DNA from 2 places in the Paenibacillus sp. FSL R10-2748 genome. Region 2 is predicted to be linked to the other one. Evidence: predicted binding sites of a transcription regulator. Region 2 holds the regulator's gene; the other holds the start of a gene.
The links. The regulator CtsR, encoded in region 2, represses protease genes until heat stress. The targets are predictions, from matches to a motif close to ATGGTCAATAAAGGTCAAACA.
Positions count from the first base shown of each region.

Region 1: clpP (ATP-dependent Clp endopeptidase proteolytic subunit ClpP) is a predicted target of CtsR. The motif match lies at 1,455-1,475, and genes of this name have one in related genera.

Region 1 covers NZ_JBBOTK010000008.1:236,718-249,008, forward strand. The annotation lists gene NSS66_RS21990 (sugar-binding transcriptional regulator) at 1-1,033, opposite strand, end outside; tRNA gene NSS66_RS21995 (tRNA-Arg) at 1,303-1,377, shown strand; gene clpP (ATP-dependent Clp endopeptidase proteolytic subunit ClpP) at 1,588-2,184, shown strand; gene NSS66_RS22005 (PdaC/SigV domain-containing protein) at 2,311-3,420, opposite strand; gene NSS66_RS22010 (SIMPL domain-containing protein) at 3,659-4,420, opposite strand; gene NSS66_RS22015 (HPr family phosphocarrier protein) at 4,693-4,962, opposite strand; gene whiA (DNA-binding protein WhiA) at 5,099-6,043, opposite strand; gene NSS66_RS22025 (gluconeogenesis factor YvcK family protein) at 6,049-7,035, opposite strand; gene rapZ (RNase adapter RapZ) at 7,048-7,947, opposite strand; gene NSS66_RS22035 (ROK family glucokinase) at 8,020-8,970, opposite strand; gene trxB (thioredoxin-disulfide reductase) at 9,377-10,330, opposite strand; gene NSS66_RS22045 (tetratricopeptide repeat protein) at 10,370-12,139, opposite strand.
Region 2 covers NZ_JBBOTK010000016.1:488-12,778, forward strand. The annotation lists gene NSS66_RS26150 (GNAT family N-acetyltransferase) at 1-919, shown strand, start outside; gene NSS66_RS26155 (CtsR family transcriptional regulator) at 1,460-1,924, shown strand; gene NSS66_RS26160 (UvrB/UvrC motif-containing protein) at 1,994-2,518, shown strand; gene NSS66_RS26165 (protein arginine kinase) at 2,547-3,611, shown strand; gene clpC (ATP-dependent protease ATP-binding subunit ClpC) at 3,656-6,100, shown strand; gene radA (DNA repair protein RadA) at 6,341-7,714, shown strand; gene disA (DNA integrity scanning diadenylate cyclase DisA) at 7,727-8,803, shown strand; gene pssA (CDP-diacylglycerol--serine O-phosphatidyltransferase) at 8,858-9,610, shown strand; gene NSS66_RS26190 (PIN/TRAM domain-containing protein) at 9,805-10,890, shown strand; gene ispD (2-C-methyl-D-erythritol 4-phosphate cytidylyltransferase) at 10,961-11,659, shown strand; gene ispF (2-C-methyl-D-erythritol 2,4-cyclodiphosphate synthase) at 11,656-12,132, shown strand; gene gltX (glutamate--tRNA ligase) at 12,172-12,291, shown strand, end outside.

The DNA.
Region 1 (12,291 bases), on a different contig from region 2:
CATTTAAATAACGACTTACAATCTCAACAGCAGCGCCTTCGTCGGTGACTAGAATGTCCTCTTGCCCGAAACGCAGTACCGCATGAATAGCGGCCGCCTTGTTTTTGCCTCCAGCTACACCTAGAACCGTATCGGTACGCCTAATGTCCTCCAATCGGAGTCCAAGCGTCAGCATTCTGTGAACAACGACGCCATCTTCGTTAAAGTAATAACCAAACGATTCGGCTACCGCTCCTTCACTGCTGATCTGGGCAAAGGTTTCGGGATCAAGTTTACGTCTATGTGCCATCGCTATGGCGTTGCCTATCCCGTGAATGATGATACGACTCTCGCGAATCAGGTTCAATATATCCTGAATGTTCGTATCTTCAAGCAAGGAGTTGTAAGCATGATTGCTGAGCAAATCCGGTACATGGAGCAGACGGTATTGAGCGCCTACCTTGCGAGCCATTGTGGAAGCAATTGTGTTGGCCTGCATTTCCATGCTTTCTCCCAAACCCCCGCGTGCCGGTACAAACCACCCACCCTTAAGTGGGCCATTAGAAGGTAGTGCCAGTTGTTCCGCCACGTCGGCAATTGTCGTGCCACCTGTTACAGCGACCACATCCTCGTCGTCCATAACACTCAGCAACGCTTTTGCTCCAGCGCGCCCCAGCTCCTGCTTTGTTAACGGAGAAGCATCCGAATCCCCTGGAACGACAACCACCTTCCTCAAACCATAGGCTTGACGAATCTGGTCCTCCAATTGGGACAGGCCGAACAAGTTGTTCGCAATCGGCTCCAGCTGTTCCAGCAGATCCAGTCCTGCTTTGCTCACCTTCATGCCTACACTCTCAATCTCAATTAGCCCCTGAGCTTTAAGAAGATCGGTTTCGGCGCGCAACACGCGCTCAGTCATGTTCAGTGAAGCTGCCAGTGTTCTGCGTCCAACAACATCGGACAGCATAATCTGATGCAGGATCGTGTACCTTTTTTTCAAAACATCCATGAGGTCGGGCAGAAGCTGCTTCTGTATTTCTAATATCTTTCGCATGCTTTCCACTCCCGCACACTTCTAAGTTCTGTCTCTAATGCTCTATCTCTAACTGGTCTCAAAACGTCCCGGGATAACTTTTTAAGTCCCACGTATATCTTAACCAATATTTGCTCCATATGCAAGTCTATCTGAACCTATATTTCTCAACCATTTATCTGAATATGCGCATTTAATAAAAGCTTGCAATTCACTGCTGTATATCATATAATCATCTTTGTTTCCAATTAACTGTTTAATTAGTTAGTTGTTTGCATTGAATCAACTATGCGCCCGTGGTCCAACGGATATGACGTAGGCCTCCGGAGCCTGAGATCGAGGTTCGATTCCTCGCGGGCGCGCCATTTTAAATGAACGCTTAGATGCTTCTATATAATGTTTTAACCAATAAGAGCGCTGAGGGCTCTTTTTTTTAATCATTAGTTTGACTTTCTTTGACTTTTTGTTTGAAATTGTTTATCATGTGGTTATTACGGTAACAGTTTATAAATAAGGGACGTGTAATCGGCATGTCCACCAAATCCACTAACGATATTTAAGGGAGGTTTTTTGACGTGAGCTATGTTCCTATGGTAGTAGAACAAAGTAACCGCGGCGAACGCGCCTATGACATTTATTCCAGACTGTTAAAGGATCGCATTATTTTGTTAGGCTCGGACGTCAATGACGTTGTAGCCAACTCTATAATTGCGCAAATGCTGTTTTTGGCTGCCGAAGATCCTGAAAAAGATATTCACTTGTATATTAACAGCCCTGGCGGTTCCATTACAGCTGGTATGGCCATTTTCGATACGATGCAATACATTAAACCTGACGTATCTACGATTTGCGTAGGTATGGCGGCTTCCATGGGCGCGTTTTTGCTGAATGCAGGCGCCAAAGGTAAACGTTTCGCTTTGCCAAACAGTGAAATTATGATTCACCAACCCCTGGGTGGTGCACAAGGCCAGGCAACGGATATCGAAATCCGCGCACGCCGCATTCTGAAAATGCGTGATAAACTGAACCGCATTCTCGCAGATCGCACAGGCCAACCACTGGAGCGCATTGAAAAAGATACAGACCGTGACTACTTCATGTCTGCTGATGATGCCAAGGAATACGGTATTATTGATAAAGTGCTAACTAGCTCCTCTCCAGAAGGTGTATAAGAGAAGAAATTTACCTCTTTCGATAACTGGTAAATGAAAAAGCTGCTCCGGACTTTCTTATCCGGTAGGCAGCTTTTTTGCTTTATTGTTTTTTAGGTTATAGACAATTGGACTTATTTATTTCTACTATTCATTCTGTCCCGCAAAAGGCTTTCCGCCTTGAGGCAGCAATTGACCGAACGAGTAGGTAAACTCCGGAATTCCATACGCGTATGGCGCATAATCATACAAATCAAACACGATTGTTACTCCACTGTTCGTCACATAAAAATTCTGATCTGCCGCCAGCTCTTTAAATTTGCCGAATCCTTCGCCAGCCTGAAGTGCATCGATTTTTTTCTTCAAATCAGCATTGAGGAACTTTTTGTAGTTCGGATTTGCCTTCAATACGTCAGACAATTGCAGCAGTTTACCATCAGCGAGCGAGAACGTATATCCTTTACGTGCCGTCATGCCATGCGCGCCACCCGTATACGAGTAGTCCTGCATAATCACACTCAGAATACCATCTTTGTTATAGGCAATCACAAAATCATTTCCGAACTCATACGGTCTTTCTGTTGTAGCCTCTCCCTCAGCCATCATCTTTTTGCCTGCTGCCAATATACCTTCTGCATGCTTTTTAAGCACATTGTTAATGGCCTGTTGAGCCTCAGAATTCAGCTGGCTACCGCTGATTTGCGGGTACTTAATTTTGTAGGACACCTTCGCACTACTCGAAGCTGGAAGTGTTTGAGACGCAATTGTAATCGGATTTAGCTGGCTTTTACTCAGCGTTACTGTTTTCTGAGCTGCATTCCATTGAGCATCTATGCCCAGATAGTCTTTCAGCAAACTCATAGGAATGTATAGCTTCCCAGCGATCTGTTTGGCATCCATACTACGTGTATTGATTCCATTGACGTTGACGTAGGCATCCGAGGAAGAAGCCATAATGTAAAGTTTATTGTACCCGCTACCTACGGTATATGTCGCTGTTTTCGCATCATAGCTTACTGGAATCCCCAAGCTGTCGCGCAGTGCGGCCACCGGAATCATTGTACTCCCGTTCACTTGGACACCTTTAGCGGGCAACGTTTTACCATTCCATTGGATGGTGATTCCTGGTTGCTGTGTTGTCGCTTGCTGCTGTTTCGTCGATGCTGCCTGGATATAGGAAACGGGAACAGCTGTGACTCCTGCGAAAATCCCTGCCGCCAGCAGTGCTGAACCCCATTTTATTGCATGCTTACTCATATTAAATATTCCTCCTGTTAATGATCTGTATTGTCTATGTGTGATAACTACTTTTAATATTATATCTATACCCTATTGTATGTAGTTTACAATCTGTACACTCTCCGATTTCAATATGTACACCTAATAACCCTTAGCTATGACAGACTCATTACAAAAAGGTTTCGGTATACAAAAAAGCCAGCAAGCCAGCCTGCACATGATGCAGTCCGCTTGTGGCTTCGTTTGATGATCTATATTAGTTCATTTCGTATTGAGCCGACACCTGAACTTTCACTGTTACTTGCCCCGATTGTATCTCTGTCCCGCCACCTGCTACGTCCAAGAGCGATTTTGACATGGCATTTTCACGTTGTGTAAAGATTTGTGCTTCTCCGCCATCTACCGTCACACTCACAAGGACACCTAACCCTCGTTTGGCTGCCTTAGCTACAGCACTGGCTTTAGATTGTGCGCTTCCCAATGCCTTAGTAATGGCTTCTTCTTCATAAGTCGAAGGATCTTCCACGGAAAAACGTACATTATCTACGTTATTGGCTCCGGACTTGGTCGCCTCATCCAACAACTGACCGATTTTATCCAAATCGCGGTATTTGACGGAAAGTGTATGGTTGGCAGTGTAGCCTTTGAGCTTCTGCCCTTCTTTTTCGTTATAGGTGTAGTTAGGCTGTACATAAAACTGGCTGGTCTGAATGTCATCTGCGCTAATGCTCCACTTTTCTTTCAGCAGTTGTGTAACCTTGTTCAATTTTGTAGCATTGGCTTTTTGAGCAGCGGCTGCCGTATTCCCTTCCGATTGTACACCGATAGAGAGATAAGCAATATCGGGCTTCGCCAATACTTCCCCGCTTCCAGTCACATTAATTACACCGTTTACCGTCGAAGCTGTTGACGCAGCATAAGCACGATCTGCCCCCGTCCATAATCCTCCTGCTACTCCCCCTGCCATTAATGCTCCTGCGAGAACTGCCGTGGCTACTGTTTTTGTCCAAAGTCTCATTGAATTCAACCTCTTTCTTGAAAATGTTTGTACCTTCCAGACGGAAAAGACGGAAAAAGGTTGCAGCCAAGCGTACAAATTTCCGAAACAGAGCATGACCACGGGGATTTTAATTATTTATAGTTTGAACTTAATACAGTCTCTATATTCAACAAATCCATCCATAAAACAGTTAACGGAGGAGTTTTCGAAGACTTTTTTCTGGATACAAAAAAAGCCCCAAAGGGGCTTTTCACTAAGAGCATACACCATATCACAAAGCAAATCTTTGTTTATTGATTTTCCAGCTCTACCTTACTAACCAGACTTACTAAAGCGTTTACAGCCTGTTCGGCGTCCGCACCTTCAGCACTAATATTGATTTCAGTACCTGTACTGATGGCAAGACTCATAATACCCATGATGCTCTTGGCATTAACCTTTTTGTCTTCTTTTTCCACAAAAATCTCAGATGAATATTTATTCGCTTCCTGTACGAACAACGCAGCAGGTCTGGCGTGCAGTCCTGTTTTCAAGCGTACGACTACCGGATGTTTTGACATGTCAGCTTACCCCCTCATCAAATAAATCTGGACACTACTTACTCCATTTTATTTATCACATTATAACATTAACCCGGGACAGACACTAGAAAAAAAACTAAAAAAACCGGGGCTGAAAGCCCCACGGACATTCTTTTTACGGAATCAGGCCATTTTCGCCCCTGATTTTGTCAGCCATCTCATCAATTTTGCGAAGCCGATGATTTACACCCGATTTACTCACGACCCCTTTGAGCATTTCCCCGACTTCTTTTAAATTCAAATCGGGATGAGCGAGACGAATTTCTGCCACTTCACGCAGTTTATCCGGCAAGGTCTCCAAACCAACTTCCCTCTCCAGCAACTTAATATTCTCAATTTGCCGGACAGCAGCTCCGATCGTCTTGTTCAAATTAGCCGTTTCACAATTGACAATGCGATTTACGGAATTGCGCATATCGCGCATAATGCGTACATCTTCAAATTTGAACAAGGCTTGATGCGCCCCAATGATGCTAAGCAGCTCAATGATCTTCTCGCCTTCCTTGATGTAGAGAATAAAACCTTTTTTTCGCTCAATACAGCGAGCATTTAGATGAAATTCATTCGCAAGATCAACGAGTGCCTGACAATGCTCCTCATACATCGAAGAAATTTCAAGGTGGTAAGACGATCCTTCAGGATTGTTGACAGAGCCACCTGCCATAAAGGCGCCCCGCAAATAAGCCCTCTTACAACAGTTTTTCCGAACGATATCCCGATTAATCCCGTCAGTGAACAAGAAACCTTCTGAGACGATATAAAGATCCTTTAGCAGCTGTTGCACACCATTGGGAATACGGACAATGTACACATTATTTTTTTTCAAGCGCATTTTTTTCCGTACAAGCAGTTCGATATGAAGTTGAAAATGCTTCTTGATCAAGGAGTAAATCCGCCTTGCAATCGCGGCATTTTCTGTGGACACGTCCAATATCACCCTTTTATTCGACAGTTGTACGGATCCGAGCATACGTATGAGCGCAGATAGTTCCGCTTTCTCACAACAGGACTGGCTTTCAATCATCGTAAGCTCTTTTTTCGTTTGTGCCGCAAAGGACAAGGGACTCACCTCCTTCTTAATATCCAGTTTTGTACCAATTGGTAAATATGCTGGCTTAATTTGTCGGCATCATGCCGTAGATACGTACGGAACAAAACTAAAGTATCTGCCACCACTTTATATCCCCGATCGGTCAGCTCGCCCATGTCTACTTGAACTGGCTTAGCGCCCTGCTCGGCATACATTTCCTGTACTTGGGGTGGAATTTCTCCGTTATTTACAATGACATAGTCGAAGAGATGATGCCCTACATGCTCAAAAATAGCTTGCAGGTGATCTCCTACCGTATAGCCATCGGTTTCTCCAGGCTGGGTCATAACGTTACAGACAAATATTTTGATAGCGTCTGATTTTACTACAGCTTCAGCGAGTTTAGGTACAAGCAAATTCGGTAATATGCTGGTATATAGACTGCCGGGGCCAATCAAAATCGCATCAGCCTCATTAATGGCCTCTACAGCCTCAGGCAACGGCTCCACGTGAGTCGGTTCAAGAAAGACGCGTTTGATTCGTCCGCCCGCTTCCGGGATCTTGGACTCTCCGGTAATCACCGTGCCATCCTCCATTTCGGCACTTAGCACAACGCCTTCCTCAGCTGCCGGCAGCACGCGTCCCCGGACAGCAAATACACGGCTAAGCTCACGCACCGCCGTTACAAAATCTCCCGATATATCGGTCATCGCTGCTAAAATCAGATTACCCAGGCTGTGGCCTGACAATCCTGATCCCGCACCGAAACGGTATTTCAGCATATCTGACATCACTGGTTCCACGTCAGCCAAGGCAGTCAGCACATTGCGAATATCCCCTGGAGGGGGCATCTGCAGCTCACTGCGCAAAATCCCGGAGCTTCCGCCATCGTCAGCGACTGTAACAATAGCCGTAATATCTAGCGGCTTTTGCTTTAAGCCCCGCAGCATGACGGACAAGCCGGTTCCGCCGCCCATAACAACAATACGTGGGCGCTCCCGTTGTGATCCGGTCTCTTTCATGATTTCACCTCATTAATGCCGGTCCCGATCAGCATCCCGATGCGAAACAGAAACAGATTCTGTCTCGCTGGCACCCAGCATTTTTCCTAAATACTCCGATATTGCAACAGAACGATGCTTACCGCCAGTACAGCCAATGCCGATAATGACCTGGCTTTTGCCTTCTTTGCGATATTGCGGAATCAAAAAGTGTAACATATCCAGCAACTTGGTCAAGAATGCCTGAGTCTCGGGCCATTTCATGACATAATCATATACATCGCTATCCTGTCCCGTGTGGGGACGTAGTTGGTCCACATAGTGGGGATTAGGCAGGAAGCGCACATCGAATATAAGATCGGCATCAATGGGAATACCATACTTGAAGCCAAAAGAAGTAATGTTCACGGAAAGCATACTGCTCTCCAGATGAGAAAATCGTGAAATAATCCTCGCCTTTAAGGTTGCAGGCTTCATCACACTTGTATCAATAACCTGTGTAGCCGAGCTTTTTAATTCTTCCAACATCTTGCGCTCCAACCGAATCCCATCCAAAGGCATGCCGTCTGGAGCCAGCGGATGACGTCTACGGCTTTCCTTATACCGCTGTACGAGAACGCCATCATTCGCATTTAAGAATAAAATTTCACAATGAATCGTAAAATGATCTTTAATATAATTCAACGATTCAGACAAGGCGGTGAAAAATTCTCGTCCGCGTAAATCAATTACGAGTGCCACCTTGCCTATTTTACCGTTAGACTGCTCAATCAACTCGGCAAATTTGGGAATCAGTACAGGAGGCAAATTATCAACGCAGAAGAAGCCCAAGTCTTCCAGGCTCTGAACCGCAATGGTCTTCCCTGCGCCTGACATCCCCGTAATAATAATGAGCGTTGCCCACGGCGCAGCATTTTTTAGGTTATCTGTCATATGGACTTCCCTCTCCTTTTGCTTCTTCGCTCTATGCCAGTACCCGTATTATCAGTAACCTGTGGATCAGGATCAGGAACGTAGCAACAAACCAGCTGCCCCTACGATACCTGCGTCATTGCCCAGCACAGCTGGAACAATCGATACCCCTTTTTGAAGGGGCTCAGGTGCCAGTTTGGTGTACACGCGACGCATCTCTTCAAACAAAAAGTCGCCTGCTTTAGAAACACCGCCACCTATAATAAACAACTCTGGATTAAGCACAGCGGCAACTGCTGCCATAGATTTCCCCAAATAAAAGGCAGCCCGGTTCACGATACGAAGCGCGACTTCATCTCCAGCTTTAGCAGCATCAAATACTTCCTTGGCAGCAATTTGATCTTCCAGCGCCAGAGAGGTCCGGTCGCCACGTTCCACAGCGTCCTTGGCCATACGAATGATGCCTGTTGCGGAAGATACAGTTTCCAAGCAACCCATTTTGCCGCATCCACACTGAATAGCCTCCAGATCAGGTACGACACTGATATGGCCAATTTCTCCGGCCATGCCCGAAGAACCTTGGTATATTTTACCGTTTATAATAATGCCGCCACCTACTCCTGTTCCCAGGGTATAGCATACGCAGTTTTCGATGCCTTTGCCTGCTCCGGCCCAAGCTTCGCCAAGCGCGGCAACATTGGCATCATTGTCTATTTTCACAGGCTTGCCAATCCGGTTCTCTAGGAGCGCACGGATCGGTACGTCACGAAAGCCAATATTAGGAGCGAGGACAATAATACCATCACGAACATTCGTAAAACCTGCAACGCCTGCACCGACACCCTTTAGTTGATCCCACTCATAAGGAGATTGCTCAACAATATGCCGCACATATTTTTCGATATTACCGATGACAACGTCTACACCTTTATCGGTTTCGGTTGGTCCCTCATATGTGTGCAAAAGCTGTCCGTTTTCATTACAAATGCCGACTTTAATCGCGGTACCGCCCAAATCGACACCTACATAGATACTTTCAGACATGTTCCAAGCCACCTTTATGTTTACTTAAAAACCTGGTATGAAATATACGCTTACAATTCCTACTTCATAATAGTAATCCTACGTTCCAACTATAATTGAAGCCCCCGTTACGGTCAAGGACACTTCCTTGTTGAAAAGTGTACGATTAGCGGAATTTTTAACCTCATGCACCCATAAGAAAAACGTCTATTGACGTACTTTCAAGGAAGCCAGACCACGCTTAACGGAAATTTTTCTTGCGATTATAGATTGTTCAGCTCCGCTGAAAACTTATAAATTCTATAATCATAAAAAGGAGAAAGCCTGTGCAAACGCAGCAGGCTTTCTCTTCCTGAACAAAAGATGCGGCATAACAGAGGTTTCCTTCGCTCTCCCGTTAGCCTTTTTGTGTACTATAGACACGTTTTTATTGATCCAGCGTTTCGCTCCAGTCGTGAACAGCACTGCCTTCGAGATACTTCTCGCAGTCCATAGCCGCCATACAGCCCGTTCCCGCAGCCGTAATAGCTTGACGGTAACGGTTATCCTGTACGTCCCCACAGGCAAAAACTCCGGGGATGTTCGTTTCCGTTGTGCCTGGCTTTACTACAATATAGCCGTGTTCATCGGTATGAATTTGTCCGTTCAGGAAACCTGTGTTCGGTGTATGCCCGATGGCTACGAACACGCCATCTACCTCAATCAGCTCATCCTGATTGGTCTCATTATTGTGTACCTTCAAACCTTTTAAGCCTGCTTCTCCCGTCACAACTTCCAGAGGAGTCCGGTTTAATGCCCAATGTACTTTTTCGTTCTCACGCGCACGATCTTGCATAATTTTGGATGCCCGCAACTCATCGCGACGATGGACCAAGGTTACGCTGGAAGCAAAACGGGTCAAGAAGCTCGCTTCCTCCATGGCTGAATCGCCACCGCCAACCACGACAATCTTTTTCCCGCGGAAAAAGAAGCCATCGCAAGTTGCGCAAGTGCTGACTCCGCGACCTACATTGTCCTGCTCACCCGGAATGCCTAGATATTTGGCGGACGCACCTGTAGCAATAATGACCGACTCCGCCTCAATGATGCCTTTACCCTCTACCTTCACTTTAAAAGGGCGTTTGCTGAAATCTACTTCCTCTACCCATCCGGAAGTAAATTCAGCGCCAAAACGTTCAGCCTGCTTGCGCATATTATCCATCAGTTCAGGCCCGAGGATACCTTGCTCAAAACCTGGGAAATTTTCAATTTCGGTCGTTGTAGTAAGCTGCCCACCGGGCTGCATCCCTTCAATGATCAGCGGATTCATGTTAGCGCGTGCCAAATAAATAGCCGCTGTGTAGCCTGCAGGACCTGTACCAATAATTATGGATTTATACATACGTTTGTTGCCTCCTTTAAGTGATGTTTGGAGCAGGTCTCAGACCTGCTTTTTAAACGTGGAGAGCGGCTGCTTCAGCTTCTGTTTGATACCACACACGCTGTCAATCTGGCGTGCATAGCGGCTTACGGTCGATACGGAAATACCATAACGATCGGCTACTTCCTGATAGGTGACTGAATGATGATGCATTTTGGCTGTCAAATATTCTAGCGCCGCTGCCCATCCCTCAGTATGCTGAACCATCGGAACTTCCGGGGCGAGCCGATCCAAATACTCCAGCCAAAGCGATTTCAAATCGTGCTGCATGGCCGGATCTGATGGCTTGCTCATGACGGTCAGTACCTTATCCAGCACTGCCTGCCATTGTGGATCGACTGGGGAAGCAGATACATCACCTTCAATTGTATGCGGATCGTTCTCAACCTCCGACTGATCAGAATGTTCCGTTTCCGGGTACATTTTCTGCTCACCCTGCTCCGCCAGCTCTTGCAATACTTGCAAGGCACGACGTTTCAGCTCATCCTCCTGGTCCGGGTCTTCTACGAAGGACTCCAGTGCCTGACGCACCTCATCATCACCGATCAGGCTTAACGCCTGAATGACCTGAAGCTGAGTCGCCCGGTCCCCGTGGCGCAAGGCCCAGAAGAAGGATGATCGGATTAGCGGGTCCTTCTTCATGCTGTCAGGCACCTGGTCAGCACCAAACTTCTCCCACATGCGGAATTGCTCCTCAAACGGGAGATGATAATGATAGCTGAGCACTTGCAGCGGTGTACCCTCCTGCTGGAGTTCCTCCAGTCGGGACAGGAAAAACCGCGGAACTTCCGAGGAAGCATCCTGCTTTTGCAAATGACTCCACAACCGCCGAGCTTCCGCATATCTTCCCGTATTGCTGGCAGCTACCGCCGTGTAATGGTACAAAGAAGCGTCCGCATTGTTCTCTCCATCGCCATGAAGCAACCTGCGGAAATGTCTGTAGGCCTCCTCGTGGCGTCCGAGAATCCCCATAGTGGTCGCCAGCTTGAATACCTGCTCCTCCTGAAACGGTATAGTAACCGCCAAAGTCTGCACCAGACGATCCAATTCCGGGCCGCCGCCCTCGTGCTGATAAAAGATCGCCAAGTTGCACAATGCGTGTAAATTACCCGGCTCATCTTCCAGCACTTGAATAATGGTAGCCTTAGCATTTTGGAACAATCCCATGTAGTAATACGCCAGCGCCAGATTATTCCGCGCAGCGAACATATCCGGTTGTTCCTCTGAAATTTGCTTGAGCAACTGGGCTGCCTGAGCAAATTTCCCCTCCTCCAGCAGGACACGAGCCTGATCATGCTCTACTACTCCCTGCCGGGCCTTAATGCGGTTCAGCTTCGTTGGACGGTCCAGCTCATAATAGAGCAGCTCCATCATTTCCTCCGCTTCATCAAGAAACTGGCCTTCTTCGTCCTCCTCCAGGTACGTGACCAATGCTTTCTCCGCTTCTTCAAACTGCTCCATATTAGCGTAATTATTCGCCATATAGAAATAACACTCTGTCATCGACGAGTCTACGTCACTTAGAACAGAGGACAGGATCTCATTCGAACCTGCATAATCCCCCATCTCTGATAATATACCCGCCATATTGCAATGATTCACCGGATTATCCGGTTCATATTCAACGGCTTTGCGAAAATATTTCAATGCCTTGTCATAATGATTGCGATCAAGCGAGCGCACAGCTTTCTCAAAAAAGAAAGATGCGTCGAAACGCAAAGCAATAATTTTAGGGCTAGGTTCCGATACTCGCAGATGTTTCCCTTTCATAAATAACCAAGGCACCTCCTTTAAAAGTAACTGGCATGTTCATACCCTTCAGTATACCACAACTTCAAAACGACTTGACAGTCGATCCTACCTCATTCCAAAAAACGGATATATGCTCGTATACCGATAGATATATATACAAGAATACGCTA
Region 2 (12,291 bases):
GTCACGTTTGTTGACGCATGCGCTTGAAGAAATGAAGTCTGCGGGACAAAGCCTTTCTTTTCTGCATCCATTCTCCTTTGCCTTCTATCGTAAATTTGGATGGGAAACGTATATTGAATATAAAAAGTACGTCATTCCCATTGATAAATTCCCTGCAAAACTTAAAACAGAAGGTACAGTCAAACGCGATGTCAAAGATATTTCAGAACTGGACCAAGTGTATCAAGCGTATGCATCTCGTTATAATGGCACGCTGGTACGAGATAAGGAATGGTGGCAAGAGCGGATTTTAAATGAGAACTATCGAACTGCGGTATATTACTCTGAAACAGGCGATCCTCAGGGATATGCACTATACAAAATTGAAGATAAACAGTTGAATTGTGATGAGTTGGTATATGAAAATGAGACGGCTCGTCGGGCTTTATGGACTTATTTTGCAAATCATGACTCAATGATAGCCCAAGGTAAATTTAATTACGTTCCAGCAGATGACAATCTGCCATTTTTACTCGATGATCCACGAATTCAACAGGAAACTGTGCCTTATTTTATGGGTCGTATTGTGGATGCAGCTGCTTTTATAGAAAGATACCCTTTTGAACAGATTGGAGAAGAAACAAGTTTAACCTTAAATCTGACTGATCGGTATGCTCCATGGAATGATGGATTATGGAGATTAACGATTACTACGGAGGGGCAAGGACATCTGGAGAGAGTGGATATAAGCAATTTATCTGAAAACGCCATAGTAGCTGACTTGAAACTTGGGATTCAGTCACTGACGACTCTGATGCTTGGCTACCAGCAGGCTGATGATCTGTATAAATGGGGGCGTATTGAAGGCAGCAGTGAGTCTGTGTCTGCCCTTAAACGTGTAATACCGGTAAAACAAACGTTCTTATTGGATTTTTTCTGATAAAGGCCCATTTAGTTCTTCTTAGGCTCCATCTTTCAGGGAACATAACTTGTGTGGTTATCATAATTTTCAAAACTCTTTCTGTAATGGGAAGAGTTTTTTTATGGTATTGTATAAAACATAATTAGATTGCGAAAAATGGTATTGACCCCTTGGCAAAAATGAATAATGTGCTATAATATGAATATAGTCAAAGAAAGTCAAAGTCAATCAAGCCTAGTGCGATTCTGTAGAAGTACTATGCTGATGGATTAGCTGTATAAGGTGATTTTGATAGCAAAGAAGTAAATGAGGATCGAAATGATTTGCGTATAGTTAGGAGCTGACTCTTATGAACATAAGAGAAGTGTATGATTAATCGCAAATAAAGGCCACACTAGAGACAAAACGGTACAATTCCAATGGATGTAGATCAGGCAATAGCCTGAATACAGCTTAGATTCGTGACTTTACCGTTTGGTTAAGTTCAATATACGGCGGACTCTGTGGAGCGTGAAATGTACTTGAATACTTGCGTTTCCGTTAGTGGAGGATGATGAAATGCGCAATGTTTCCGATATTATTGAACAATATTTGAAGAGTATATTGCTGGAAAGTCCCCAAGGTTTAGTGGAGATTCAGCGCAATGATCTGGCTGACCGCTTTTCCTGCGTGCCGTCGCAAATTAATTATGTAATTAGCACCCGGTTTACGCTGGAAAAAGGCTATGTGGTGGAAAGTAAACGCGGTGGCGGGGGCTACATTCGTATTCAGCGAATTCAGCTGCCTGCACAGCATGCCATCCATACACATCTTCATCAGAGCATCGGGGAGGAAATAAGCCAATCGGCAGCCGAAGGACTGATTTATCAGTTAGAGGAAGCCCATTTTTTAAGCAAAAGGGAAGCTAATTTAATGAAGGCTGCTTTATCAAGGGATACATTATTACTGAAGCTTCCCTATCGTGATCAACTGCGAGCAAGATTGCTTAAGGCTATGCTGATTTCGTTGCTGGCGACCAAATAGTGTGTGGAAAGAGACTAACGTTTGGATGTAGGGATTGGTATAAATCCTGACATTGAAGGAGGTGCTTTTATGCTGTGCCAAGAATGTAATATGCGGCCGGCAACTTTGCATTTCACCAAAATTGTGAATGGCGAAAAGACAGAGTTTCATATTTGTGAGACGTGTGCCAAGGAAAAAGGGGAGATGATCCCTGGAACACCTAACGGCTTTTCGATTCATAGCTTGTTGTCGGGGATGCTGGATTTTGACTCCAGTACAAAGAGCCAGTCTCCGGGCCACAGTGGTCCGCAGAACCTGCAATGCAAGGATTGTGGCATGACCTATGCACAGTTTAGTAAGCTGGGACGTTTCGGATGCCCGTCGTGCTATCAATATTTTGATAGTCGTCTGGACCCTCTGTTCAAGCGTGTGCATGGCAGTACGAATCATGTTGGTAAAGTTCCGGTTCGCACTGGAGGCCGACTGAAGGTTAAACGGCAAATTGACGATTTGAAAAAAGAGATGCAACAGCATATTGTACAGGAAGAATTTGAATCAGCTGCTGAGCTTAGGGATCAAATCAGAGAGCTTGAAAAAGAAATGACTGAAGAGTAAAGTTTGTGAAGAGTAGGAGGGATGCGTAATGCCCAATATTCGGTTTACGGAGAAGCCGCTAAGTGACTGGATGCGTGGTGATGCTGCGGATTCGGAGATTGTCATTAGCAGCCGGGTGAGAATTGCGCGTAACTTGCAGCATCTGCCTTTTCCCATGCTTGCTACCAATCAGCAGTCGGAAGAAGCACTTCAACGATTGACGGATATCCTTCAGTATGATGATTTAGGCGGTTTTGGTACTTTTCATACGTTGAAAATATCCGAGTTGGATGAGATCGACAAGCAGGTGCTGGTTGAGAAGCATTTGATTAGTCCAAATTTGGCGAACGAATCTCGTAACGGTGCTGTTTTAATTAGCGATGATGAATCGGTTAGTGTTATGATAAACGAAGAGGATCATCTGCGTATCCAGTGCTTATATCCGGGATGTCAGGTTAGGGAAGCTTGGGAACGCGCTATGATTATTGATGATGCATTTGAAGCGCATGTTGATTATGCATTTGATGATCGGAGAGGTTTTCTGACCAGTTGTCCGACGAATGTCGGCACAGGTATGAGAGCTTCGGTGATGATGCATTTGCCTGCATTAGTTATGACTCATCAAATCAATCGTATATTGTCTGCTGTTTCACAGGTAGGTCTTACAGTTCGTGGCATTTACGGTGAAGGCAGCGAAGCGGTCGGAAATTTGTTTCAGGTATCTAATCAGATTACACTGGGACAAACCGAAGCGGAGATTATTGAGAATCTACATGGCGTGGTGCTACAAATTATTGAGCACGAGCGTTCTGCCAGAGAAAGGCTAATGAATGAATCTATGCTGCGAATTACAGATCGGGTGATGCGTTCATTCGGTATTTTGTCATATGCAGCAGTATTGGATTCCAAGGAGGCTGCACAGCGGCTATCCGATGTACGTCTTGGCGTAGATTTAGGGATTTTGGAGCGTCCTTCCACCGCAGCGATGAATGAGCTGAATGTGATGACACAACCCGGGTTCCTGCAAAAAAGCTTTGGGGATAAAATGAATACCGAAGAGCGCGATATGTACCGGGCGAAGCTGATCCGGCAAAAATTAGGCACAACCCTTTAATATATAGAATGATCTGAAATACACACTGTGGAGGTGCAGGATATATGATGTTTGGAAGATTTACGGAACGTGCACAGAAAGTGCTTGCTTTGGCTCAGGAAGAAGCTGTTCGATTGGGACACAACAACATTGGCACAGAGCACATTTTGCTAGGCCTCATTCGTGAAGGTGAAGGAATAGCCGCGAAAGCCTTAATCGGTTTAGGGCTGGGACTGGAAAAAATCCAGGATGAAGTGGAAACGCTGATTGGACGCGGTCAAGAGCAACCGACGAACATTGCCTATACTCCACGCGCCAAAAAAGTCATCGAACTGTCTATGGATGAAGCCCGCAAACTGGGCCATACCTATGTAGGTACAGAACATATTTTGCTTGGTCTTATTCGTGAAGGTGAAGGCGTAGCAGCGCGTGTACTGAACAACTTGGGCATCAGTCTGAACAAAGCGCGTCAGCAAGTGCTTCAATTGCTCGGCAGCAGCGAGGCTGTTTCCAGCCATCACGGTGCTCCAGCTAATGTCAGCACGCCAACTCTGGACAGTCTGGCACGCGATCTGACGGCATCTGCGAAGGAAAACAACCTGGACCCTGTTATTGGGCGTAGCAAGGAAATTGAACGCGTAATTCAGGTGCTCAGCCGCCGTACAAAGAACAATCCGGTTCTGATCGGTGAGCCTGGGGTAGGTAAAACAGCGATTGCCGAAGGATTGGCCCAAAAAATTATAGCAAATGAGATTCCTGAAACGTTGCGCGACAAGCGCGTAATGACACTGGATATGGGTTCTGTGGTAGCAGGCACCAAGTATCGTGGTGAATTCGAGGATCGTTTGAAAAAAATTATGGACGAGATTCGTCAAGCGGGTAATATCGTATTGTTCATTGATGAGCTGCATACGCTGATTGGTGCTGGTGGAGCGGAAGGCGCAATTGATGCGTCCAACATCCTTAAGCCTGCTCTGGCACGTGGCGAGCTGCAATGCATCGGTGCGACCACGCTGGATGAATACCGCAAATATATTGAGAAAGATGCTGCTTTGGAGCGTCGTTTTCAACCAATTACAGTGGATCAGCCTTCTCCAGAAGAGGCGATTCAAATCTTGTACGGCCTGCGTGACCGTTACGAAGCGCATCACCGTGTAAAGATCACAGATGAGGCTATTGAAGCGGCTGTAAAATTGTCAGATCGTTATATCACCGACCGCTTCCTGCCAGATAAGGCTATTGACCTTATTGATGAAGCGGGCTCCAAAGTAAGGCTGAATTCTTACACTGTACCGCCAAACCTGAAACAGCTGGAAAACCGTCTGGAAGATATCCGTAAGGAAAAGGATTCAGCGGTACAAAGTCAGGAGTTTGAAAAAGCGGCAGCGTTGCGTGATACAGAGCAAAAAATCCGTGAAGAGCTAGACGTGACGAAAAACCAATGGAAAGAACAACAGGGTCGTACAGATTCTGAAGTTACACCAGAGGATATCGCTCAGGTCGTTGCAATCTGGACAGGTGTTCCAGTCAGCAAGCTGAAAGAGGAAGAAACACACCGCTTGTTGAATATGGAAGAGTTGCTGCATGAGCGGGTAATTGGACAGGATGAAGCAGTTAAGGCAGTAAGCCGGGCGATTCGCCGGGCACGTGCCGGACTGAAAGATCCGAAGCGTCCAATTGGTTCCTTTATTTTCCTCGGCCCAACTGGGGTTGGTAAAACAGAATTGGCACGCGCCTTGGCTGAATCCATGTTTGGAGATGAAAATGCGGTTATCCGTATTGATATGTCCGAATATATGGAGAAGCACTCCACGTCCCGTCTGGTAGGAGCACCTCCAGGGTACGTTGGATATGAAGAAGGCGGTCAGCTGACTGAGAAGGTACGTCGTAAGCCATACTCTGTTGTGTTGCTGGATGAAATTGAAAAAGCACACCCAGAAGTATTCAATATTCTTCTGCAAGTGCTGGAAGATGGTCGTCTAACAGATTCCAAAGGTCGTGTCGTCGATTTCCGTAACACACTCATCATCCTAACATCTAATGTTGGTGCACAGGCGATTAAACGTAACTCCACGCTTGGTTTTACAGCTGTAGTGGACGCTGGGGCGGATTACGATAATATGAAGGGCAAAGTGATGGATGAACTGAAGAAAAGCTTCCGTCCTGAGTTCTTGAACCGGATTGATGAAATTATCGTTTTCCATTCTCTCGAAGAAAAACATATTGCCGAAATTGTGTCACTCATGTCTGAGGAGCTGCGTAAGCGTCTGAATGAGTATGAGGTGGACTTCGAGTTGACAGACAACGCTAAAAAATTCCTTGCCAAGGAAGGCTTTGATCCAGCGTATGGTGCGCGTCCATTGCGTCGTGCAATCCAGAAGCATATTGAAGATCGCCTGTCCGAGGAACTGTTGACTGGCAACATTACTAAGGGTGACTCTCTCTTCATTGATGAGGAGAATGGTGCATTGACTGTAACGAAAAAGGATAATGTATCTGCCAAGTCCTAAAGCAGTTTACTAAATAAATAGTAGAAAAGGGTGTCTCGCAGGCTGGAAAGCTATTGCGAAGACACCCTTTTTATGTATAAAACACGGTGAAATGGTTGGGTAAATGCTTTGGGAAAGTTTGTGATATTGCTTTACGTCCGCCAAGCTTCAATGGTAAACTTTTATTGTTACAGCTCTTTCTGGGCTGTATGAACATAAATTTGACATTATCGTCGTCAATAAGGAGCCCAGGAATAAAGTATGGCTAAAGTGAAAACTAAATTTTCCTGTACGGAATGTGGTTATGAATCGCCCAAATGGTACGGAAAATGTCCTGGATGCCAGGCGTGGAATTCCATGGTCGAAGAAACGGAAAGCGTTGTAAAAACTCAAGGAATGGGGTCTTCCCTTCTTACTCATAGCACAAAAGACAAGCCACTGCCTATTATAGAGGTGGAGAGTGGCAAAGAAACACGAATTTTGACGGGAATTGGCGAATTGAATCGAGTACTCGGTGGAGGTGTGGTGCCGGGTTCACTCGTTCTGGTGGGCGGTGATCCGGGAATCGGTAAATCTACGCTTATGCTGCAAACATCTAATGAGCTAGCTTTAACTGGTTTAAAGGTGCTGTACGTGTCTGGTGAGGAATCTGTCCGTCAAACGAAACTACGTGCAGATCGGCTCGGTGCCTTGTCCCCCAGCCTATACGTATTATGTGAGACGAATTTGGAGACGATTGAAGAAGCGGTGGACAGCTTGAAGCCGGAATTTTTGGTCATCGACTCGATACAGACCGTATATTTGCCTGAGGTGACGAGTGCACCAGGTAGTGTGGCTCAGGTGCGGGAGTGTACTTCACGCTTTATGCGAATTGCCAAGGGGCTAGGTATTGCTACGGTATTGGTAGGACATGTGACCAAGGAAGGGGCCATTGCAGGTCCACGTTTGTTGGAACATATGGTTGATTGTGTGCTTTATTTTGAAGGAGAGCGTCATCATACGTATCGGCTTTTGCGTGCAGTTAAAAACCGTTTCGGTTCTACAAATGAAATTGGTATTTTTGAAATGGCTGAAAGCGGTTTGCGTGAGGTGTCAAATCCTTCTGAACTATTCCTGTCTGAACGACCACTGGGGGTAGCGGGTTCTACTGTTGTAGCCAGTATGGAAGGAACCCGACCTGTATTGGTTGAACTGCAAGCATTGATTGCAGCTACGCATTTTCCATCTCCGCGCCGAATGGGCACAGGAGTCGACCATCATCGAATGGGATTAATCATAGCCGTGCTAGAAAAGCGGATGGGCATGTTTTTGCAAAACCAGGACGCCTATCTCAACGTAGCTGGAGGCGTGAAGTTGGATGAACCGGCGGTGGATTTGGCTATAGCTGTGAGCATTGCTTCCAGCTTTAGGGATGCTCCTACCAAGCCATACGATGTGATTTTTGGCGAGGTGGGACTGACAGGTGAGGTACGTGCGGTATCCCGAGCAGAACAGCGAGTACGGGAAGCGGAGAAACTAGGTTTCAAACGGGTGATCATGCCGGAGAAAAGCTTGAAGGGCTGGACACATCCGAAAGGGATTCAAATTATAGGAGTAGGAACGGTGGCAGATGCACTGGCAGCCGCATTAGATTAGGGGGCATTGAGAATGAAAGAAGCGAGCCAACTGGATAAAATGAACGATTTGCTGCGGCTTGTGGCACCGGGAACTCCCTTTCGCGACGGGTTGGAAAACGTTTTGCGTGCCAAAACGGGTGCTCTTCTGGTCGTTGGCTATAGCCCAGAAGTTATGGAAGTCGTGGATGGCGGTTTCTCCATTAATTGTGATTTTTCGCCGAACTATTTGTATGAGTTGGCTAAAATGGACGGCGCAATCATATTGAGCGAGGATTTAAAACGAATTTTATATGCCAATACGCAACTGATTCCAGACTCCTCGATTTCGTCGATTGAAACAGGAATTCGGCACCGGACAGCAGAACGAGTTGCAAAGCAGACTGGCAAACTAGTGGTGTCTATTTCCCAGCGGCGTAATATTATTACCTTGTATCAGGGGACATTACGGTATGCCCTCAAGGAAATCGGGGTTATTTTGACGAAAGCCAATCAGGCTATTCAGACGTTAGAGAAATATAGATCCGTGTTGGGGCAAGCCTCTACGAATTTGACAGCGTCTGAATTTGAAGAGCTGGTTACCATGCCGGAGGTCGTTAATGTCATCCAGCGGATCGAAATGGTACTGCGCATCAAAATGGAGATCAAACGATTTATTAACGAGCTCGGAAATGAGGGCCGTCTGATTAGTATGCAGATGGAAGAGCTTGTCAGCAACATTGAGGAAGAAGCATGGTTGCTGTATAAGGATTATGCCAAAGACGATAGCGACGAGAAAATTCGTGAAATTATATTGGGACTCAAACGTTCTACGGACGACGAATTGTTGGATGTGAATCATATTGTACGTTTACTAGGCTACCCTTCTTCAGCTGCGACATCAGAAGAGTATATTGCTGCACGCGGCTATCGGGTACTGAACAAGATACCGCGTTTGCCGAATGTGATTATTCATAATCTGGTGGAGCGGTTTGGACGTTTTCCGCATGTCATGACAGCAACGATAGAAGAACTGGATGAAGTGGATGGTATTGGAGAGGTTCGTGCGCGTACGATTAAAGAAGGTCTTAAACGTTTGCAGGAACAAGTTTTCATTGACAGGCAAATGTAAATGTAATACAGTGAAAGGATTATAATGGAACAATTCATACATTGAGGTGAAGAGATGATTACCAAATCAATTCCGAACATGTGTACCTTAGGTAACTTGTTTCTCGGAATGATCGCCATTTTATTGGCTGTAGACGGAAAATACAGTCTTGCCGCTATTATGGTTATTGTCGCCATGTTGTTGGACGGACTGGATGGAAGGATGGCCCGGGTCCTGAATGCCCAAAGCGAATTCGGTAAAGAACTGGACTCCTTATCAGATATGATATCTTTTGGTGTTGCTCCCGCAGTTATTATGTACATGGTTGCTTTTCATGATGCGAATTCGGCTCTCGCTTGGACGGTTACTGCCATTTTCCCGATGTGCGGAGCGTTGCGTTTGGCTCGATTTAACGTACGTCCTGGTGTACCAGGTTATTTTACGGGTTTGCCAATTCCGGCAGCAGGTGGGGTATTAGCCACTTTGTCCTTATTCCATAACGATATTTCATTGTTATACATGTCGATTGCCATGTTGCTGGTTTCTTATTTGATGGTCAGCTCCATGAAATATCCTAATTTTAAAAAGGTCGGCCTCCCCAAAAAAGCGATCTGGGTTGCTCCATGGGTCGTAATTGCAGCGGTGGTGTTGGCTGTTAAATTCCCTGACCAGCTGTCGAAGCTGATTTTTGTACCGCTGGTGCTGTATGCATTGTATGGCATGAAGCTGAACATTCGTAAGCTGTCACGCAGACGTGGACGTGGACGTGGTCGGGAGCGTTCCAGTCAGGAAGAACAGGACGATCAATATCGTCATTCACAGCGTTAGTATCAAGCAAGAATAAGAATAAGCATTTATTTCCTTGAAGCATTTCAGGGAGATAAATGCTTTTTTTTTATGCATAAAAAGTGAAAACACAGGGTTAGTTATGATGAAAATGGATCATACTGGTAAGAGAAATGCTATGTATCCAATAAATAGCAGACTATATGAAAAGAAAATAAAGGAGGTATAGAGACTCAATGTGGAGAAAGGCTATTTTAACTTTTACAGGATTGTGCGGAGCATGGTTTGGCTATACGTTATACCAGCGGGTAGGAGGCATTGTAACGTGGATGCCGCAATGGTTGAGTGATGGGTCTTTACCAGGAATGATTGTTTGGATGATGGCGGGAGCAGTGCTATTTATGGCTGGGTGTTCATTCGCAGGGGCATCCGTGGCGAATCGGTTGCAGCAGGGCATTGAAGGCTTGGTACGAATTCCGATGAACGAGATGATGGCAGGTGTGATTGGTTTAGCGGTGGGATTGATACTTTCCTTAGCAGTTTACCCGCTTTTTTCATGGTTGGGGGCCCCGGGTCAACTTATCCAGACGGCTGTTACCGTGATATGCGGATATGTAGGATTGATGGTTGGGCTAGAAAAGCGGGACGAGCTGTCATCCTTTTGGAGTTCTGGTTTTTTTGGTCGGGGAACGGGTGTAGAAGAACGCAAGCTGGAGGAACATAAAATATTGGACACCAGCGTCATTATAGATGGGCGTATTGCGGATATTTGCAAGACAGGTTTTATTGAAGGAACAATTGTAATTCCTGAATTTGTGCTGGAGGAGCTTCAGCATATTGCAGATTCATCAGATTTACTTAAGCGTAATCGTGGACGGAGAGGTCTGGATATTTTGAATAAAATCCAAAAAGAACTGGATGTAAATGTACTCATTTACGAAGGTGATTTTGAGGAAATTTCAGAGGTCGACAGTAAGTTGGTTAAGCTGGCAAAGGTGTTACAGGGTAAAGTTGTAACTAATGATTTTAACCTGAATAAAGTATGCGAACTTCAAGGTGTATCAGTGCTGAATATTAACGATTTGGCGAATGCAGTGAAGCCTGTCGTACTGCCCGGTGAGGAAATTATGGTGCAGATTATTAAAGACGGCAAGGAGCATGGGCAGGGTGTAGCCTATCTGGATGATGGCACGATGATTGTTGTAGAAGGCGGACGTGACTATATTGGCTCTCTGATGGAGGTGCTGGTCACGAGTGTACTTCAGACCTCAGCCGGCCGTATGATCTTTGCCAAACCGAAATTATTGGAAAAAGCTCAATAAACGCGGTATGATGAAGTAGATGTGTTATCATACGGATCGTCCAAGTGCGATCAGGGCAGGAGTTATTTGAATGAACAATCGGGTAGGAGTTGTCATTGTGGCAGCAGGGCGCGGCTCCCGTATGGGGACGCAGGAGAGCAAGCAATTTCTGCTTTTGCGGGACAAGCCCATCTTCATACATACACTTGAAATATTCGCAGCTATGCCCGAAGTGGATGAAATGGTGATGGTGACTGGGACAGGAGATGTGGAACGCTGCCGAGATTGGATTCATCAATACAAAATCGGTAAAAATGTACGGGTGGTGGCTGGTGGCAGTGAACGCCAGCATTCGGTTTATCGCGGTCTGCGCCACTTACAAGCGGATTGGGTGATGGTGCATGATGGTGTGCGTCCACTAATTCAACCTGAGCTTGTACGTTCATGCCTTGAGGCAGCCCAGCGTACTGGTGCTTCTGTAGCAGCAGTACCTGTAAAGGATACAGTCAAGCAAGTGAACGGGGATGGTATCATTACAGCAACGCCGGATCGCCGAAGTCTGTGGAGTATTCAAACGCCACAGACTTTTCGTCTTTCCGATCTGCTGCGAGCCTATGAGGAAGCGGAGCAGTCGGGATTCTTGGGAACAGATGATTCTATGCTGATAGAGCGGCTTGGAATTCCGGTTACTGTCGTTCAAGGCAGCTACAAGAACATCAAAATTACTACGCCTGAGGATTTGGATATGGCGGCGTTATGGGTAAAAACAGAGGGAGAGGATATCAAGTGATCAGAGTGGGACAAGGATTTGACGTCCACCAGCTGGTGGAAGGAAGGCCATGCATCATCGGAGGTGTGAATATACCGTATGAAAAAGGTTTGTTGGGCCATTCCGATGCAGACGTGCTGCTGCATGCCATTAGCGATGCCATCTTGGGCGCGCTTGGCTTGGGAGACATCGGGAAGCATTTTCCGGATAACGACCCAGAATTTAAGGATGCCGACAGTCTTAAGCTACTGGAGCATGTGTGGGGACTAGCTAAAGAGCGAGGATATCGCTTGGGGAATATTGATTCTACGATTATCGCACAAAAGCCCAAAATGGCATCGTATATTCCGCAGATGAATGAAGTCATCGCTCGGGCGCTGGAAGCAGAGGAGCTATCCCAGGTGAACGTCAAGGCGACCACGACAGAGCAACTCGGGTTTCCCGGACGGGGTGAAGGAATCGCGGCTCAATCGGTTGTCTGTCTTATCAGGTAAATGCTATCATCTTGAGTAATTCAATTTGGAGGAGATTATATGAGCACGGAAGTTCGTGTACGTTATGCACCAAGCCCTACAGGGCATCTGCACATTGGAAATGCCAGAACGGCATTATTTAATTATTTGTTTGCCCGCAATCAAGGTGGGAAATTTATT